3 linked regions of the Collimonas fungivorans genome follow. Each later gene encodes a partner of the first gene's protein in a complex. Links are inferred from orthologs where the notes say so. Each region holds a gene or a part of one and is shown in the gene's direction. Other genes may lie near its edges.

The links. The genes of interacting proteins can lie anywhere in the genome.
Region 2: the proteins of accD (region 1) and CFter6_RS13835 are in contact, whole or in part, in a solved structure (PDB 8UXZ), measured with the Escherichia coli proteins. The link is inferred for Collimonas fungivorans from one-to-one orthologs.
Region 3: the proteins of accD (region 1) and accB are in contact, whole or in part, in a solved structure (PDB 8UXZ), measured with the Escherichia coli proteins. The link is inferred for Collimonas fungivorans from one-to-one orthologs.

The regions. Positions count from the first base shown.
Region 1 is NZ_CP013232.1:2,491,710-2,499,434, forward strand. Bases 4,785-7,725 are described here. They hold accD (acetyl-CoA carboxylase, carboxyltransferase subunit beta), read left to right. Parts: upstream 4,785-5,789; coding sequence 5,790-6,662; downstream 6,663-7,725. Other genes in these bases: trpB (tryptophan synthase subunit beta), read left to right, coding at 4,785-4,814; trpA (tryptophan synthase subunit alpha), read left to right, coding at 4,879-5,676; folC (bifunctional tetrahydrofolate synthase/dihydrofolate synthase), read left to right, coding at 6,730-7,725. Outside these bases: CFter6_RS10745 (motility hub landmark protein FimV), read left to right, coding at 1-1,777; tRNA pseudouridine(38-40) synthase TruA, read left to right, coding at 1,870-2,685; CFter6_RS10755 (phosphoribosylanthranilate isomerase), read left to right, coding at 2,806-3,480; more of trpB, read left to right, coding at 3,552-4,784.
Region 2 is NZ_CP013232.1:3,252,760-3,258,489, reverse strand. Bases 173-2,930 are described here. They hold CFter6_RS13835 (acetyl-CoA carboxylase carboxyltransferase subunit alpha), read left to right. Parts: upstream 173-943; coding sequence 944-1,918; downstream 1,919-2,930. Other genes in these bases: tilS (tRNA lysidine(34) synthetase TilS), read left to right, coding at 1,969-2,930; CFter6_RS13840 (DNA-3-methyladenine glycosylase family protein), read left to right, coding at 239-904; cysS (cysteine--tRNA ligase), read left to right, coding at 173-234. In the rest of the region: more of cysS, read left to right, coding at 1-172; more of tilS, read left to right, coding at 2,931-3,339; CFter6_RS13825 (aspartate kinase), read left to right, coding at 3,468-4,718; bifunctional lysylphosphatidylglycerol flippase/synthetase MprF, read left to right, coding at 5,185-5,730. UniProt on the Escherichia coli protein: Component of the acetyl coenzyme A carboxylase (ACC) complex. First, biotin carboxylase catalyzes the carboxylation of biotin on its carrier protein (BCCP) and then the CO(2) group is transferred by the carboxyltransferase to acetyl-CoA to form malonyl-CoA.
Region 3 is NZ_CP013232.1:1,121,368-1,127,307, reverse strand. The notes cover bases 173-3,140. They hold accB (acetyl-CoA carboxylase biotin carboxyl carrier protein), read left to right. Parts: upstream 173-1,408; coding sequence 1,409-1,873; downstream 1,874-3,140. Other genes in these bases: accC (acetyl-CoA carboxylase biotin carboxylase subunit), read left to right, coding at 2,048-3,140; aroQ (type II 3-dehydroquinate dehydratase), read left to right, coding at 866-1,303; CFter6_RS04880 (TlpA family protein disulfide reductase), read left to right, coding at 215-736; CFter6_RS04885 (hypothetical protein), read left to right, coding at 173-215. Also shown: more of CFter6_RS04885, read left to right, coding at 1-172; more of accC, read left to right, coding at 3,141-3,430; prmA (50S ribosomal protein L11 methyltransferase), read left to right, coding at 3,473-4,384; CFter6_RS26710 (DUF3426 domain-containing protein), read left to right, coding at 4,392-5,696; CFter6_RS26330 (DUF3426 domain-containing protein), read left to right, coding at 5,693-5,815; CFter6_RS04850 (carbohydrate kinase family protein), read left to right, coding at 5,925-5,940. UniProt on the Escherichia coli protein: This protein is a component of the acetyl coenzyme A carboxylase complex; first, biotin carboxylase catalyzes the carboxylation of the carrier protein and then the transcarboxylase transfers the carboxyl group to form malonyl-CoA.

The DNA.
Region 1 (7,725 bases):
AAAAGCGGCTGCCGAAGCGGCGGCACGCGTCAAGGAACTGGAAAAAAATGTCAGCGATCTGCAAAAGACGCTGGAATTGAAGAACAAGAACCTGGCTGACCTGCAGAACCAGGCTGCCAATGTGAAACCTGCGGCCCCGGCAACCCCTGTGGCGGCAGCGCCGGCCGCTGCGGTACCGGTCACGCCGCCGGCAGCAGCGCCTGCGGCAGCAGTTCCTATAGTGGCGCCCGCGCCGGCGGCTGCCGCACCTGCAGCGGCTGAACCGGCCGCTGCCAGCTCGGCTCCTGCCGCTATTGTCGATACAGGCGTCGCCAGCGCTGCGCCGATCGCGGCAGCACCGGTTGCAGCCGCGCCAGCTCCTGCGCCGGCCAAGCCAAAGGCAGTTGCGCCGCCGCCAGAACCGAGCTTCATCGAAAGCATTACCGAAAATCCATTGCTGCTGCCGGTTGGCGGCGTCCTGGTGGCGTTGCTGGCCGGGCTTGGCCTGTTCCGCTATCGCCGCAATCGTGCGCGCCAGCAGGCTTTCCTGGACAGCAGCGGAGCGCCGATGACAAATACGGGCCTGAAGGGTAATTCCCTGTTCGGCTCGACTGGCGGACAAAGCGTCGACACCAAGAACAGCATCTTCAATTCGAATTTCGTGCCGTCGGTCAGCCACCTGGACACCAATGTCGACCCGGTCGCGGAAGCCGATGTATATATCGCTTACGGACGCGATGCGCAAGCCGAGGAAATCCTGAAAGAAGCCCTGCGCAACCAGCCAAGCCGCAACGCGATCCGCGTCAAGCTGCTGGAAATCTACGCCAACCGCAAGGATCCGCGTTCGTTTGAAATCCTGGCCAGCGAGCTTTACAGCCTTACCCGCGGCGAAGGCGAAGATTGGCAACAGGCCGCCGCGCTGGGCCTGAATGTCGATCCGGCCAATCCTTTGTACGGCGGCGGCAAGTTGCAAGACCAGGTGATCGCCAAGGCGGATGCGATTACCGCGCCGACCCAGCCGATGGACGGCCTCGATTTCAATTCCCTGACAGCGCCGACCGAACCGCACGCTGTGGCGCCGATTCCTGAGCTGGTGCACCCGGCCGCGCCGACCCAGCTGCTGGCGCCATTGACCGCAACGGAACTGGGCAAGCACAGCAGCGCAGCAGCCGCGACGCCAGCGGCTGACATGGATTTCGACCTGGAAGAACTCGGCAGCGAAACTTCTGCCAACCAGAACACCGTGTTGCTGTCGGCTTCCCATGACGCCGGCAAATCGATGCTCGACGCTCTCGATTTCGAATTGGATCACAAGCCTGCTGCCGCGCCTGCTGCAGCCGCGCCGAAAGCCGTGGAAAAGAGCTCGGTGGCAGCAGCGGCAATGGCGTTCAGCTCGCTGGAACTGCCGGCAGGCGGCCAGCCTTCGAACTACGAACCGGCCCATGCCCATATCGATATTCCGACAGAAACCAAGCCAGCCAGAGCGCCGGCGGCGCCTTCGTATGCCCAGCATGCGGAACCCATGGTGGCGCCGCTGGAGTTCAACCTGGCCGGCATGAACCTGGACCTGGACAGTGCGATCCATGCACATGCGCCAGCCGCCAGCGCAGCTCCGGCAGCGGTTGAGACCGCCATATCCTCGACGGCTAATCCTGAAATGGCGACCAAGCTGGACCTGGCCGTCGCATACAAGGAAATCGGCGACAAGGAAGGCGCACGCGAACTGCTGGAAGAAGTCTTGAAGGGCGGCAGCGCGGAGCAGGTCGATGCGGCCAAGTCCTTGCTGACCAAGCTGTGATGTAACTAGTACAATAGCTTCAGCATTTTTGCTTTTGACGGGCGCGGCGTTATGCTGGCGCCCGTTTGTTTTTTTCAAGATTGGAACCGGATTTGAATCCGAATTTGAACCGTATTGTTCTCGGCGTGCAGTACGACGGCACGCCTTGGCAAGGATGGCAGACCCAGCCCAGCGGCAAGACCGTGCAGGACAGGCTGGAAGCCGCCTTGCAGAAATTCACGCAGGGCGCAATCGACACCACTTGCGCCGGCCGTACCGATTCCGGCGTGCATGCGCTGGAACAGGTGGTGCATTTCGATACTGCGTTGTCGCGCGAAACATTTTCCTGGGTGCGCGGCCTGAATGCTTTCCTGCCGCCGTCGATCGCGGTGCGCTGGGCGCATGAAGTGCCTGCTCCTGCCGAAGGCGAAGATCAATTCCATGCACGTTTCAGCGCCACCGCCAGGACCTATCACTACCTTTTGTACAACAACCCGGTCCGTTCGCCGTTGTTGGAAGGCAAGGCCGGCTGGGTGTTCCGGCCGCTGGAGCTCGAGCTGATGCGCCAGGCCGCGGCGCACTTGGTCGGCACCCATGATTTTTCCGCCTTCCGCGCAGTGGAGTGCCAGGCCAAGTCGCCGGTACGCACCATGGAAGAGATCCGCATCGAGCGGCGCGGCGACCTGATCGTGTTCAGCTTGCGCGCCAATGCCTTCCTGCATCATATGGTGCGCAATATCGTCGGCTCGCTGGTCTACGCCGGCAACGCCAGCAAGCCGCCGGAATGGCTGGCCGAGTTGCTGGCCCAGCGTGACCGCGGCCGCGCGGCGCCGACTTTCATGCCGGACGGCCTGTACCTGGCGCAAGTGGCTTATGATCCTAAGTGGCGTTTGCCGCAGCAGCCGGCAGGGATTTTGCCTTGGCTGTAGGCTGGGTGCTCCGTACCCACGCGTGACCTGAATAGGCGTCGCAGGATTTTGCTGTCAATTCGACATGCTTCAAGATGATATATTGCGCTTCCTGATGTTTTTCTGACCAGATTGAATTCCATGAGCCACCGCACCCGAATCAAGATCTGCGGCCTGACCCGCGAGCAGGATGTGCAAGCCGCCGTTGCGGCGGGCGCCGACGCCCTGGGTTTTGTGTTCTATCCGAAAAGCCCGCGCTACGTCACGCCGCAGCAGGCCGCCGGCCTGATCGCCAAGGCGCCGCCGTTCGTCACCACGGTTGGCCTGTTTGTCAACATCGAGCCGGCGCAGTTGCAGGAAATCGTGGCGCAGGCGCCAGTATCGCTGCTGCAGTTCCATGGCGACGAGAGCGTCGAGCAGTGCACGGCGCTGGCGCAGGCGGTAAACCGGCCGTTTATCCGGGCCATGCGCATCGGCAGTGCTACAACCGCCGCCGATTTGCTAGAATACGCTCAGGCATATCGCAGCAGCAGCCATTTGTTTGCCGGATTGCTGCTGGATACCCTGGTTGAAGCTTATGGCGGTAGTGGAAAGGTATTTGATTGGTCTCTCATCCCAAAAGAACTCGCGCCTCAGGTCGTTTTAAGTGGTGGCTTGAGCGTGCACAATGCGACTGACGCGGTAAAGCGCGTACGTCCCTTTGCGGTCGACATCAGCAGTGGCGTCGAGCAAGACAAGGGCATCAAGGACGCCGCCAAGATTCGCGCATTCATTGCCGCGGTACGGCAGGCGGACGCCGATCCAGCCGGACTTTAGTTTAGCAACAGTTCCCAGGTCCGGCCGGCAGGCTCAGCAACGAATACAGAGAGATACCGGAAAGATACGCCATGAAAGAATTCACACCCCTCGAGCAGTACGCCGAGCGTCAGCCGCTCGCCAATACCACCTTGCGCCAGAGCGCTCAATACAACCTGCCTGACGCCAAGGGTCACTTCGGCATGTACGGCGGCAGCTTCGTGTCGGAAACCTTGACCCTGGCGCTGAGCGAACTGCAGCAGGCTTACGCCAAATATCAAAACGAACCGCAGTTCCTGGCCGAATTCCACAGCGAACTGAAACACTACGTCGGCCGTCCCAGTCCGATCTACCACGCCAAGCGCTGGTCGGAGCAGATGGGCGGCGCGCAGATCTATTTCAAACGCGAGGATTTGAACCACACCGGCGCCCACAAGATCAACAACGTCATCGGCCAGGCCCTGCTGGCCAAGCGCATGGGCAAGCCGCGCGTGATCGCCGAAACCGGCGCCGGCCAGCACGGCGTGGCGACCGCTACCATCTGCGCCCGCTTCGGCCTTGAATGCGTGGTGTACATGGGCAGCGAAGACGTCAAGCGCCAGATGCAGAACGTGTACCGCATGAACCTGCTGGGGGCCAAGGTGGTGCCGGTCGAATCCGGCTCCAAGACCTTGAAGGATGCGCTTAACGAAGCCATGCGCGATTGGGTCACCAACGTCGAGGACACTTTCTACATCATCGGCACGGTCGCCGGCCCGCATCCGTATCCGATGATGGTGCGCGATTTCCAGTCGGTGATCGGCAATGAGTGCCTGGTGCAGATGCCGGAGATGACCGGGCGCCAGCCGGATCACGTGATCGCCTGCATCGGCGGCGGCTCGAATGCGATGGGGATTTTTTATCCCTATATCGATCATCACGACGTCGCCCTGGTCGGGGTCGAAGCTGCGGGCGAGGGCCTTGCCAGCGGCAAGCACGCGGCATCGCTGACACTCGGCTCGCCCGGCGTGCTGCATGGCAACCGCACCTACCTGCTGCAAGACGCCAACGGCCAGATCATCGAGACCCATTCGATTTCCGCCGGCCTCGATTATCCGGGCGTGGGTCCGGAACACGCTTGGCTCAAGGATTGCGGCCGCGCTACTTACGAAACCGTGACCGACGACGAGGCGCTGGCGGCGTTCCATACCTGTTGCCGCATCGAGGGCATCATCCCGGCGCTGGAATCGAGCCACGCGCTGGCGTATGCGGCCAAACTGGCGGCAACCTTGCCCAAGGATAAGATTGTCCTGGCCAATCTGTCGGGCCGCGGCGACAAGGACATGCATACCGTTGCCGAGCGCCTGAAGCTCTAAAGCAAGCCAAGAGCAGGGCGGCGATCCCGCCCTGCAGTCCTGATCACCTCATCCAATAGATACCATGTCCCGAATCCAGACTACCTTGGCAGCGCTCGCTGCAAACAATAAAAAGGGCTTGATCCCTTTTATCACCGCCGGCGATCCGGCGCCGGAACTGACCGTGCCGCTGATGCATGCGCTGGTCAGGGGTGGCGCCGATATCATAGAGCTGGGCGTGCCGTTTTCCGACCCGATGGCGGAAGGCCCGGTGATCCAGCGCGCTTGCGAACGGGCGCTGAAATTCGGCGTCAGCCTGCATGACGTGCTGGGTTATGTGCGCGAATTTCGGCAGAGCAACAACAGCACGCCGGTGGTGCTGATGGGTTATGCCAATCCGCTGGAGCGGATGGGCGTTGATGTTTTTATTGCCGCTGCGAAAGAGGCCGGGGTCGACGGCAGCATCGTGGTCGACTATCCGCCAGAAGAATGCGAAGAGTTTGCCGAGAAGATGCAGGCCAACGGCATGGATCCGATTTTCCTGCTGGCGCCGACCTCGACCGAACAGCGGATCATGCAGGTGGCCAAGGTCGGCAGCGGATTCACGTATTATGTGTCCTTGAAGGGCGTGACCGGCGCCGCCAACATCGATACCGGCGAAGTCGCCGCCCGGGTGGAGGCGATCCGCAAACATGTCAAATTGCCAATCGGCGTCGGTTTCGGCATCCGCGATGCGGCCACTGCCAAGGCCGTGGCGCAGGTGTCGGATGCGGTGGTAATCGGCAGCCGGATCATCCAGGAACTGGAGAATACGCCGCGCGAACAGGCGGTAGCTGCTGTGGAAAGCTTCTTGTCGGGGATCAGGAAGGCGCTGGACGAGTGATTTTGTATCAAAATGACAAATATTTCCTGGGCCGGCCGGCTTGAATAGCTATTTCGCCGATTTGGGGATGAAGGTACAATTCGGCAGGAAAAAAATCTGAAGGAGGTCGCTCTATGAGTTGGCTAGAAAAATTATTACCCCCACGTATTCAGCGCAGCGACTCGGCAACCCGTAAATCGATCCCCGAGGGATTGTGGGTCAAATGCCCGTCATGCGAAGCGGTTTTGTATCGCACCGACCTGGAGTCGAACATCCATGTTTGCCCGAAGTGCGACCATCACATGCGGATACGCGCACGCGAACGCCTGGACGCCTTGCTGGACGCCGGCGGCCGCTACGAGATCGGCCAGGAAACCCTGCCGATCGATACCCTCAAATTCAAAGACAGCAAAAAATACCCCGACCGCCTGAAAGCCGCGATGGACGCCACCGGCGAAACCGATGCGCTGATCGTGCTGGGCGGTTCCATCATGACGCTGCCGGTAGTGGTGGCGGCATTCGAGTTTGAATTCATGGGCGGTTCCATGGGTTCGGTGGTGGGCGAGCGTTTTGTGCGCGGCGCCCAGGTGGCGCTGGAGCAGAAGGTGCCGTTCATCTGCATCACCGCCACTGGCGGTGCACGCATGCAGGAAGGCTTGCTGTCGCTGATGCAGATGGCCAAGACCACCTCGATGCTGACCAAGCTGTCGGAGAAGAAGCTGCCGTTCATCAGCGTCCTGACCGACCCGACCATGGGCGGCGTTTCCGCTTCGTTCGCCTTCATGGGCGACGTCGTGATCGCCGAACCGAAAGCGCTGATCGGTTTTGCCGGCCCGCGCGTGATCGAGAACACTGTGCGTGAGAAGCTGCCGGAAGGTTTCCAGCGCGCTGAATTCCTGGTCACCAAGGGAGCCGTCGACATGATTGTCGACCGGCGCAAGATGCGTGAAGAAATCGCACGTTTGTTGGCGTTGCTGCAAGACCAGCCAGTCGAATCCATCGCTTGATGTGAATTTCGCCCCCAGGGCCTGAACTGTTGCGGTTCAGGCCTTTTGTTTTTAGTTGGATGTCAAAATGTCAAATATCCCCGCCAAGCCCGTGACGCTGGCCGACTGGCTCTCTCTGCTGGAATCGCGCCATTTCAAAACCATAGACATGGGCCTGGACCGGGTGGTGCAGGTGAAGGAACGGCTGCAGCTGCAATTCGATTGTCCGGTGATCATGGTGGCGGGCACCAACGGCAAGGGCTCGACCTGCGCCATGCTGGAATCCATCCTGCTGCGCGCCGGCTACAAGGTCGGCCTGTATATCAAGCCGCATTTCCTCGATTTCAACGAACGCGCCCGCATCGGCGGCGAATCGGCCTCGGATGCGGCCCTGATCGCCAGTTTCGAAGCGGTCGAAGCGCAGCGCGGCGACATTTCCCTGACTTATTTCGAATTCACCACGCTGGCCATCATGCACTTGCTGGCAGAGGCCAAGCTCGACGTGGTAATCCTTGAAGTCGGCCTGGGCGGGCGCCTGGATGCGGTCAATATCGTCGATGCCGACGTTGCCATCGTCACCAGCGTCGATATCGACCACGTCGAATACCTGGGCGACACCCGCGAGAAAATCGGCTTTGAAAAGGCCGGCATCTTCCGCGCCGGCAAAACCGCGGTGTGCAGCGATCCGGTGCCGCCGCAATCCCTGATCGACCACGCCAACGCCATCGGCGCCGACCTCTGGCTGCTGGGCCGCGATTTCAACTATACCGGCGACAAGCAGCAGTGGAATTACGGCGGCCGCGGCCAGCGCCGCAATGCGCTCGGCTACCCCAGCCTGCGCGGCGCCAACCAGCTGCTGAATGCGTCGGCGGCGCTGGCGGCGCTGGAAGCCTTGCGCGACCGCCTGCCGGTCAGTGCGCAGGAAGTGCGCAGCGGTTTCGTCATGATGGATTTGCCGGGCCGCTTCCAGGTCTTGCCGGGACAGCCGCTGGTGATCCTGGACGTCGCCCACAACCCGCATGCGGCCGCCACCCTGGCGCAGAACCTCGACAACATGGGTTTCCACCCCTACACCTATGCCGTG
Region 2 (5,730 bases), 760 kb from region 1 along the record:
GTTCCTGAAGATTTTCTGAAAGGCCGCGCACTCGGCGGCAGCGAAGTTGTCGGAAATGGCATTGCGCAAGCGGCTTTGTCAGAGCAAGATATCCTACTCAAAATTCAAGCTCGTCAAGCGGCAAAAATAGCCAAGGATTTTTCTGCCGCAGACCTGATTCGCAAGGAACTGCTGGCCGAAGGCATCTTGCTGGAAGATAAGCCCGGCGGTCAAACCGAATGGCGAAGGGCCTAAACGTATGCAAAAAGCGATAGCTGTCGACTCCAGGTTCTTTGTGCCTTCGTATTGGGAAGACGCCAAGGCCGAGTTGATGAAGCGTGACCGTATCATGCGTAAACTGATCCCGCAATTCGGTGACCTGCACCTGGTTGGCCGCGGCGAAGCGTTTACCACGCTGGCGCGTTCGGTGGTCGGCCAGCAGGTTTCGGTCAAGGCGGCGGAATCTGCATGGCAAAAATTTCTGTTAGTCTGTCCCAAGACGACTCCGGCCCAGGTATTGAAAGCGGGCCCGGAGCAACTTGCTGCTTGCGGCTTGTCTAAGCGTAAAGCGGACTATATTCTCGACCTGGCTGACCATTTCAAGGCAAAACGCGTCAATGCCGAGCAGTGGATGGAGATGGACGATGAGGATGTCATCGCGGACCTGACGCAGATTCGCGGCATCGGACGCTGGACAGCGGAGATGTTTTTGATATTTAATTTGCTCCGGCCAAATATTTTGCCTTTGGATGATTTAGGATTGCTTAAAGGCATTAGTGTCAATTATTTTTCAGGAGAGCCGGTTTCGCGCAGCGATGCGCGCGAAGTGTCGGCCAATTGGGAGCCATGGCGTACAGTGGCGACCTGGTATCTATGGCGTAGCCTGGATGCGACGTCTGCAGAATATCAAGTCATTGCTGAATAGTAACTTATTCGGTAATGATGGTTTAAACAAGGGAATAATATGAGTAAAACAACATTCCTCGGCTTCGAGCAACCGATCGCCGAGTTAGATGCCAAGATCGAAGAGCTGCGTTTCGTCCAGGACGATTCGGCGGTGGACATTTCGGAAGAAATCGATCGCCTGTCGAAAAAAAGCCAGCAATTGACCAAGGATATCTACGCAAAGTTAACTCCTTGGCAAGTTTCCCAGATCTCACGGCATCCGCAGCGTCCTTACACCATGGACTACGTGAATGAAATCTTCACCGATTTCCATGAGTTGCACGGCGACCGCACTTATGCCGACGACCAGTCGATCGTCGGCGGCCTGGCGCGTTTCAACGGCCAGGCTTGCATGGTGATCGGCCACCAAAAGGGGCGCGACACCAAGGAACGCGCCTTGCGCAATTTCGGCATGCCCAAGCCGGAAGGTTATCGCAAGGCTTTGCGCCTGATGAAAGTCGCGGAAAAATTCGGCCTGCCGATTTTTACCTTTGTCGATACGCCTGGCGCTTTCCCCGGCATCGATGCCGAAGAGCGCGGCCAGTCGGAAGCCATCGGCCACAACCTGTACGCGATGGCCGAGCTGAAAGTGCCGCTGATTGCTACCATCATCGGTGAAGGCGGCTCCGGCGGCGCGCTGGCGATTGCGGTCGGCGACGCGGTCCTGATGCTGCAGTACGCGACTTATTCGGTGATCTCGCCGGAAGGTTGTGCGTCGATCCTGTGGAAAACCGCCGAGCGCGCAGCCGATGCTGCCGATGCACTGGGCCTGACCGCGCATCGCCTGAAAGCCGTCGGCCTGATCGACAAGATCGTCAGCGAACCGCTGGGCGGCGCCCATCGCGATCCGAAGCAAATGGCTTCCTTGCTCAAGCGCGCGCTGGCCGATACGCTGCGCCAGTTCCAGGGCGTCAAGACCAAGGACCTGCTGAATGCACGCCATGAAAAACTGATGAGCTACGGTAAATTCAAGGAAGTGCTGGCAGCAGAATAGGCGTGTCGAATTCATCTATCACAAGTATCAGTGCGTACTTAGAAAACACCTTGGCAGGGATCGCGCAAGCTTTCCCCGCAACTGTCTCGCAACAGCCGGCACGATTAGCGGTCGCCTATAGCGGCGGACTGGACTCTAGCGTGCTGCTGCATGCAGTTGCACAGTATGCCGGCGCGCATGGCGTCCAGTTGTTCGCCTTCCACATCCATCACGGCATCAGCCCTAACGCCGACCAGTGGCAAAGCCATTGCGCCGAGGCTTGCGCCAGGCTGGGCGTGGTCTTCGATACCCGTAGCATCGAATTGCGCAACAGCGACAAGAACGGCGTGGAAGAAGCGGCACGCATCAGCCGCTATGCGGCGCTGGGCGATTTATGCCGCCAGCACCAGATCCCTTTGCTATTGACAGGACATCACCTGGACGACCAGGCCGAGACCGTGCTGCTGCAGCTGTTGCGCGGTTCGGGTGCGGCTGGCCTGTCCGGCATGGATCGCTGGAATACGGCGCCGACCTTGCTGGGCGACGCTGTTTTGCTGATGGCGCGGCCGCTGCTGAAAGTGTCGCGGGCGGCGCTGGAGCAATACGCAGCGGCGCAGCAGCTGACGTTTATCGAAGACGAATCGAACCACGATCCGCGTTATGCCCGCAATGCCTTGCGCCAGCAAGTCATGCCGGTGCTGGCGCAGTATTTCCCCGGTTTCCAGGAGCGCTTTTCGCGCAGCGCCGGGCATATGCAGACTACCCAGCGGTTGCTGATCGACCTGGCGGCGCAAGACATGGCCGTTTGCGCAGACGGCGCCTGCCTTGACCTGGAACACGTGCGCCAGTTGAGCGGGGAGCGCATCGATAACCTGTTGCGTTACTGGTTCGGCTTGCATCACTTGCGCATGCCGTCCAGCGCCTGGCTCAGTGAAATGCGCCAGCAATTGCTGGAAGCAAAAGCCGATGCCCAGTTGTGCGTGACCCATCCCGACTGCCACATCCGTCGTCACCGGAACCGGGTGTTCCTGACGCCGCGCGACGATGTCGACCGTTCCGAGATTGAACCGCAAGCGTTCCACTGGAACGGCGAGGCCGAGATGCGCTTCCCGCAATTCGGCGGCGTCTTGCATTTCGACCAGGCAGAGCAGGGCATCGCTGCTGACTGGCTGCGCGCACAACCCTTGCAAATTCAATATCGTTGCGGCGGCGAGCGCCTCAAGCTGGCCCTGAATCGTCCCACCAAGAGCGTGAAGTACCACTACCAGGCCTTTGATGTGCCGCCATGGGAGCGCGAGCGCCTGCCGTTGGTGAGCAGCGGCAAGCAGATCCTGTTTGCAGCCGGCATCGGCATGGATTGCCTGCAACTGGCGACCGAGCCGGGCCTGCATATCAGCCTGCGCTGGCAGGCCGATGAATTGCTGTTCAAGCAAGATATCTGATTCCCGGCATAGATGGTATTGTGCTTTCCGCAAGGTGAGCCACTTGTCATAATGTGTCGTTGCGGGTACAGTAAAGGGTTGATTTTTCTTTTTCTTGCACTCGTCTCCTTCCAACACCCACCCTCCCTATGGCTTTAATCGTCCACAAATACGGCGGCACTTCGATGGGCTCGCCCGAGCGCATCAAGAATGTCGCCAAGCGCGTCGCCAAATGGCATGACGCCGGCCACCAAATCGTCGTGGTGCCCTCCGCGATGTCCGGTGAAACCAACCGCCTGCTGGGCCTGGCAAAAGAAATTACCGCCCAGCCCGATCCGCGCGAACTCGATATGCTGGCCTCCACCGGCGAGCAGGCTTCGGTTGCCTTGCTGGCCATGGCCTTGCAAGCGATAGGCAAGCAGGCGGTGTCGTACGCCGGCTGGCAAGTTGCGATCAAGACCGATTCAGCCCATACCAAGGCGCGCATCCGTTCGATCGACGACACCAAAGTGCGGCAAGACCTGGATGCCGGCAAGGTAGTGATCATCACCGGTTTCCAGGGCATCGACGAACTGGGCAATATCACGACCCTGGGCCGCGGAGGTTCCGATACGTCGGCAGTGGCCGTCGCTGCAGCGCTGCAGGCAGCGGAATGCCTGATCTATACCGACGTCGACGGCGTCTACACTACCGACCCGCGCGTGGTGTCGGATGCGCGCCGCCTGAAGACGGTCACGTTCGAAGAGATGCTGGAGATGGCGTCGCTGGGCTCGAAAGTGCTGCAGATCCGCTCGGTCGAATTCGCCGGAAACTACAAGATGCCGACGCGCGTGCTGTCGTCGCTGACTGACCCTTTAATGCCATTGGAAGAAGAAGCAATTTCCGGCACCCTGATTTCGTTTGAGGAAGACACCAAGATGGAACAAGCCACCATTACCGGCATCGCGTTCAACCGCGACGAGACCAAGATTACCGTGCTCGGCGTACCCGACCGTCCCGGCATCGCCTACCAGATCCTCGGCGCGGTCGCCGATGCCAATATCGAAGTCGACATGATCATCCAGAATCAGTCGGTGGATGGCAAGACCGATTTCACTTTCACCGTGCCGCGCGGTGAATACACCAAGGCGATGGATGTCCTGAACGAGAAGGTCAAGGCGAATATCGGCGCGGCCAGCATCACCGGCGACGCCAAGGTGTCGAAGGTGTCGGTGGTCGGCGTCGGCATGCGCAGCCACGTCGGCATCGCTTCGCAGATGTTCCGCACCTTGTCGGAAGAGGGCATCAATATCCAGATGATTTCGACCTCCGAAATCAAGATTTCGGTGCTGATCGATGAAAAGTACATGGAACTGGCCGTGCGCGCCTTGCACAAGGCTTTTGGGCTGGAAAGCGCTTAATCGTAAAGATTCGCGTAGAGAATCACGAAAAAATCACGAAAAAATCACGAAAAAAGCAATTAATTTGGTGTGGTGTTATTGACCAATGCCCCATGAAAAGTTATTATTCGTGTCCTTGACGCGGCGTTGATAAAAGCCGTTTTGAGTTTGGAGGCGTGGCCGAGTGGTCGAAGGCACTTCCCTGCTAAGGAAGCATATGGGCTTAAACCTGTATCGTGGGTTCGACTCCCACCGCCTCCTCCAAGAACATGTTCCGAGTCATTCGGAACGTACAAGAAACCGCATCCAGCCTTGTGCTGATGCGGTTTTTTTGTTTTTGCAGCGCTTTCTTTATCGCTTACTTTATCGCTTAATTGCTTGCTGGAGCGAACCTTGCTTTGTAAACTGGCTCCTAACACTTGTTAACGCGAATTGTTAATGCAGTCAACGGCTGGCTCGAAAGGGACGGTCGCATGATAAAGGTTCCATGGCACGTCATCCATCCTCGTTACAAACAGATATTCCGGCGCCTGGCGCCGTTCCAGCCGCGCAGAAGGCGGGCATAAGCTGGCGCTTCTGGCTGACGTTGCTGGTGGTGCTGGTGCTGGGCGCGCTGGTTTTCAAATCCTTGCACGCGCTGCTTGCCGACGTGCATTACCGCAGCATCGTCCATGCGGTGAAACATACGCCGCTGAACAACCTTTTGCTGGCAATGCTGGCGACCGCGGTCAGCTACCTGTCGCTGGCCGGCTACGATGTGTCCAGCTTGCGCTACGTCGGCGCCAAGGTCAAAGGGACCACCATCGGCTTGACCTCATTTATTGCCTATGCCCTCGGCAATACCGTCGGGCTCGGCGTGCTGACCGGCGGCACGGTGCGCATGCGCTTGTACACCGCCAGCGGGGTCGAGGCTTCCCAGGTGGCGCAAGCCATTGCCTTCAATGCCGGTGCATTCGGCCTCGGCATGACCACTTTCGGTGCTGTCGGCTTGCTGTGGGGCGCAACCCAGGTGCAGCAGCTGGCGCACATCCCG
Region 3 (5,940 bases), 1.4 Mb from region 1 along the record:
TGCAATTCGAAGTATCCAGCAGCCCGCCGCTTAAAACCGGTGGTAATAATGACCCGGTAGAAACCCTGAGTTTCATGTATAAGAAAGAGGGCCTGCACCTGACCCTATATGAAACCGACGATTTGCGCGGTAGTATCAGGGCCGCGTCCGGTGGGCGTATATTAAGGGCCGACCTGAATACCGTACTCGCCTTGATCGATAAAGAAGAAGATTGATGAAAAGAAACATATTGATATTTGTGCCGATCGCCATCCTATTTTGCGCGATCGGCGTTTATTTCGGCATGCAACGCCATACCCCGGCTGCGCCGGAAAGCGTGGCGGTAGCGGCCCTGCTGGCCCAGGAAATGCCTGACGCCAGCGGCAAGGCCAGCGCCTTGTCGCAGTGGAAAGGCAAACCCCTGGTCGTCAATTTCTGGGCAACCTGGTGTGCGCCCTGCGTGGAAGAGATGCCGGAACTGAATGCCCTACAAACCGAGATAGCTGCCAAAAACATCCAGGTTGTGGGCATCGGCATCGATTCTGCCGACAACATCGCAAAATTTGCCGACAAATACAAAATCTCCTACCCCTTGTATGTGGCCGGTACCGGCGCCACCGCACTATTGCGGCAGTTCGGCAACCAGAGCGGCGGCCTGCCGTTCACCGTCTTGATCGGCCACGATGGCGCAGTGAAAAAAATGTACCTGGGCAGCATCAAATTCGACGAATTGCGAAAAGACTTGGCATTGCTATAAGATGAAAACTTACTGCAAAAACATTTAACAATGCCAGGCTGAAATTTCACAGAAACAAATTTCCCCTTGCCAGTCAACGTCATTTGACGGCAAAATGCGGCCATCGTCGTCAAACGGAGCACCATCTCCATGGCAAAAAATATACTTCTACTCAACGGACCCAACCTGAATTTGCTGGGTACAAGAGAGCCAGAAGTCTACGGTTCGACCTCGCTGAGCGATATCGAACAAGCAGCTCGGGTCCAGGCAACTGCTGCTGGGGCTCGGCTTGAGCACTTCCAAAGCAATCACGAAGGCGCCCTGATAGACCGCATCCATGCGGCCAAGGCAGAAGGCGTCGACGCCATTGTGATCAACCCGGGCGGGCTCACGCACACCAGCGTCGCCCTGCGCGACGCATTGAGCGGAGTGGCAATCCGTTTTGTCGAGGTCCACATCTCGAATATCCACCAGCGAGAAGCGTTTCGACATCATTCCTATTTATCGGATGTCGCTGTTGGAGTCATTTGCGGTTTAGGCGTGGATGGCTATCATGCAGCAATTGATTTTGCCATTAAGAAACTCTAGTTGATAATCTTGCAGCAATGCGGCGTTCGCAGATCCTTTGCAGCGCCGGATTGCGTGTCATAAAAACGAAAATAGCTTTTCATTATTTATTCTGAAGGATTGCATATGGATTTGAGAAAACTCAAAACGCTGATCGACCTCGTCGCTGAATCAGACATCGAAGAGCTGGAAGTGACGGAAGGCGAAAGCAAGGTCCGTATCGTCAAGTCGTCTGCATCCCAGCAAAACCAGGTTGTCATGATGCAACCGCAACAACAGCATCCGGCCCAGTACCAGGTAGCCGCACCGGCGCCAGTGGCTGCCGCGGCGCCGGTAGAAGTGGCCGCTGTACCGGAAGGCCATATCGTCAAATCGCCTATGGTCGGTACCTTCTACCGCTCGTCGGCGCCCGGCTCGCCGGCATTTGTCGAAATCGGCTCGGAAATCAAGGAAGGCGGCACGCTGTGCATCATCGAAGCGATGAAGCTGCTCAATGAAATCGAAGCCGACGCTTCCGGCGTAGTGAAGAAGATACTGGTGGAAAACGGCCAGCCGGTCGAATTCGGCCAGCCGCTGTTCATCATTGGTTGATAGATTTGTACCGAGCGATCTGTACCGAGAGAACTACCGAGTAGCCTGCACGGCGGCATCCGCTCATCCGGGTCCCGCCGTTCTGGTTGCCAGTGCGGGCCTTTGTGCCAAGGCCGCATTGTCAACCCAATGCTTGATAACGCTTAACTCTTAGCGACGCATATACCAATTACTATGTTTGAAAAAATCCTTATCGCCAACCGCGGCGAAATCGCCTTGCGCATCCAACGCGCCTGCCGTGAAATGGGCATCAAGACCGTCATGGTCCATTCCGAGGCAGACCGTGACGCCAAGTATGTGAAACTGGCGGACGAATCGGTCTGTATCGGGCCGGCGCCATCCAGCCTGAGCTACCTCAACATGCCGGCCATCATCAGCGCAGCTGAAGTGACCGACGCCGAGGCCATCCACCCAGGCTACGGCTTCCTGTCCGAGAACGCCGATTTCGCCGAGCGGGTTGAGCAGTCGGGTTTCGTGTTCATCGGCCCGCGGCCGGCGAACATCCGCCTGATGGGCGATAAAGTATCGGCCAAACAAGCCATGATCCGCGCCGGCGTGCCCTGCGTTCCCGGCTCGGAAGGCGCGTTGCCGGATGATCCGAAGGAAATCGTCAAGATTGCCCGCAAGATCGGCTATCCGGTCATCATCAAGGCGGCCGGCGGCGGCGGCGGACGCGGCATGCGCGTGGTGCACACCGAAGCGGCGCTGGCCAATGCGGTGACCATGACCAAGACCGAAGCCGGCGCCGCGTTCGGCAATCCGGAAGTGTATATGGAGAAGTACCTGGAAAATCCGCGCCACGTGGAAATCCAGATCCTGGCCGACCAGTTCAAGAACGCAGTCTGGCTGGGCGAACGCGATTGCTCCATGCAGCGCCGCCACCAGAAAGTGATCGAAGAAGCGCCGGCGCCAGGCATCCCGCGCAAGGTCATCGAAAAAATCGGCGACCGCTGCGCCGAAGCTTGCCGCAAGATGGATTACCGCGGCGCCGGCACTTTCGAATTCCTGTATGAAAACGGCGAGTTCTATTTCATCGAAATGAACACTCGGGTCCAGGTTGAGCATCCGATCACCGAAATGATCACCGGCATCGACATCGTGCAGGAACAGATCCGCATCGCCGCCGGCGAAAAGCTGCGCTTCCGCCAGCGCGATATCCAGCTCTCCGGCCACGCCATCGAATGCCGCATCAACGCCGAAGACCCGTTCAAGTTCACGCCGTCGCCAGGCAAGATCCTGTCGTGGCATGCGCCTGGCGGTCCTGGCATCCGGGTCGATTCCCATGCCTATGCGGGTTATTTCGTGCCGCCGCATTATGATTCGATGGTGGGCAAGGTAATTTCCTATGGTTCCACCCGTGAGCAGGCGATCAAGCGGATGCAGATCGCCCTGTCCGAGATGGTGGTGGAAGGGATTCAAACCAACATCCAGCTGCACCGTGAACTGATGATTGACGCCCGTTTCATCGAAGGCGGCACCAACATCCACTACCTGGAACACAAACTGGCCGAGCGGCCGGTGGTGGCGAAGGAAACGGATAAAGCAGCAAAGAAATAAGGATTCCCCTTAGGGAGTTTCCATTACACAGTAAGGCATCTGATGAGCTGGACCGAAATTGTTATTGAAGTTGCCCTGAACGACGCCGAAACGCTGTCTGATGCGTTGATGGATGCCGGCGCCTTATCGGTTTCGGTGGAAGATGCCGACCTGGGAACCGCCGCCGAGCAGCCTTTGTTCGGCGAACCCGGCATGGAACCCAAGGAAGCCGCCTGGCAGCGCAGCCGGGTAGTGGTGCTGGCCGAAGTCGACGCCGATCATGCAGCGATCGTCAGCAACGCCGCCAAGGCTTGCGGCGTCGCGGTCCCGCCCTACTCGCTGCGGCCGGTGGCGGCGCAAGACTGGGTGCGGCTGACGCAATCGCAGTTTGAACCCATCCATATCGGCAAGAATATCTGGGTGGTGCCTAGCTGGCACGATGCGCCCGACGCCAACGGCCTGATCCTGGAACTCGATCCGGGCCTGGCTTTCGGCACCGGCAGCCATCCGACCACCCGCCTTTGCATGGAATGGCTGGAAATCCATGTACCGCTGCAAAAGCCGAAATCGCTGCTCGATTACGGCTGCGGCTCGGGCATCCTGGCCATGGTGGCCATGAAACTCGGCAGCGACAGCACCGTCGTCGGCGTCGATATCGACCCGCATGCGATCGATGCAGCACGCTACAACAGCGAACGCAATCACTGCGACGTCGCCTATTACCTGCCGGAAGATTTCAGCGCCAAGAGCACGGTGCAAGTATTCGATATCGTGGTCGCCAACATCCTGTCCGGTCCGCTCAAGCTGATGGCGCCCATGCTGTGCAGCCGCATCGCTGCCGGCGGCAGCCTGACCCTGTCCGGCGTGCTGGCGGAACAGGCGCAAGACGTCATCGCCGCCTACGCGCAGTGGCTGCCCCTGAGTGTCTGGGCAGAGCAGGATGGCTGGGTAGCGCTGTCCGGAACCTTGAAGTAAGCAGGCCATGGCGCTCGCGACCCAATGTCCGCATTGCCAGACCACCTTCCGGGTCGCCAACGACCAGCTGAAGCTGCGCGGCGGCCTGGTTCGCTGCGGCAGCTGCCGCGAAGTCTTCAATGGCATCGAGCACCTGGTGCGGCCCGACGTGGCGGTCCCGGTATCGGTCCCGGTATCGGTCCCGATATCGAGACCGGTGCCGGCGCCTGCAACGGCGCCAGAGCAAGATGCTGTAACTATCCAGACCCACGGGTTTGGCGCTGACGAAGCACCCCAGGCGGAACCGCAGCATAGCGCTCCGCCGCCCCCGGTTTACGTCGCGCCCGAACCAACGCCGATACCGAGACCAACACCAGAACCCGAGCCGGCAGTCGCCGTCGCCACAGATCACCCGTTGCCTGTCATCGCACCTTCAGCCGCGCCTGAAACCACCGGCCGATCAATGGCATCGGGTCGGGTGGAAGCGGCGATTGACGGCCTCGAAGAGGATTTGCGGATCGCCGAAGAAACCAGCCAGTCGGCGCCGGCCGATGTGCATCACACGCCGTTCGGCCTGATCAAACCCTCCGCCTCTACCGATCCGGACGAAGCGGCAAGCAATCCGCCGACGCCGAATGTCTGGCATCGTCATGTCGACGAAGACGAAGACAAGCAGATGGCGCGCATGACCTTGATGCATGTCGCCGGCCAGGAAGATTACGTGCAGGCTGCAAAAGCCGAATCCGGCACCGCTGCTGACGACGATGAACTGGATCGCATCATCGATGAATTGCAGCGCAAGCCGTGGCGGGCGGAAAAGACCCCTGCCGTGGCAAATCCCTCGAACGCAGCGGACGGCGGCGACGGCAGCAGCAAAAAGAAGAACCGCGACAAAACCGCTGCCGAACCGGAGCCGGCTGCTGCCGACGAGCCCGATTTTGTGCTGAGCGCAAGGCGCAGGCAACGGATCGGCGGCACGCTGCGCTGGGCCATGTGGGGCGCAGGTGCGCTACTGCTGGTCGGGTTGGCCGGACAATCGACTTATTTCTTTCGCGACCAGCTGGCGGCGCGCGTGCCGCAGCTCAAGCCGGTGCTGGTCGGCGCTTGCGCGAAAATCGGCTGCAGCGTCGGCCTGCCCATGAAAATCGACAGCATTTCCATCGAAGCCAACGAGCTGCAGGCGGTCGATCCGGCCCGCAACCTGTTTTCGCTGAACCTGCTGCTGCGCAACCGCAGCGACACGGTGCAAGCCTGGCCCAATATCGAACTGACCTTAAACGACGGCAACGAGAAGGCGATAGCGCGCCGGGTGTTTACCCCCACGATTATTTGAGCGCATCGGCCAATCCGGCCCAGGGTTTCGCCAGCGACCAGGAACAGCCTGTGAAGCTGGGTTTTGAGCTATTGCAGCTGAAGGCGTCCGGTTACCGGGTGTACCTGTATTATCCTTAGGGCCTGCAGTGAGCGGCGCAAAGTTTGCCGGTTGCGCTTAAACTCTATCCCGTAATTATTTTATTTGCGCAGACCATCCGCGCCAACCAGCGAGTTTTCCTCTTTTATTATGACCTCTCTCATTT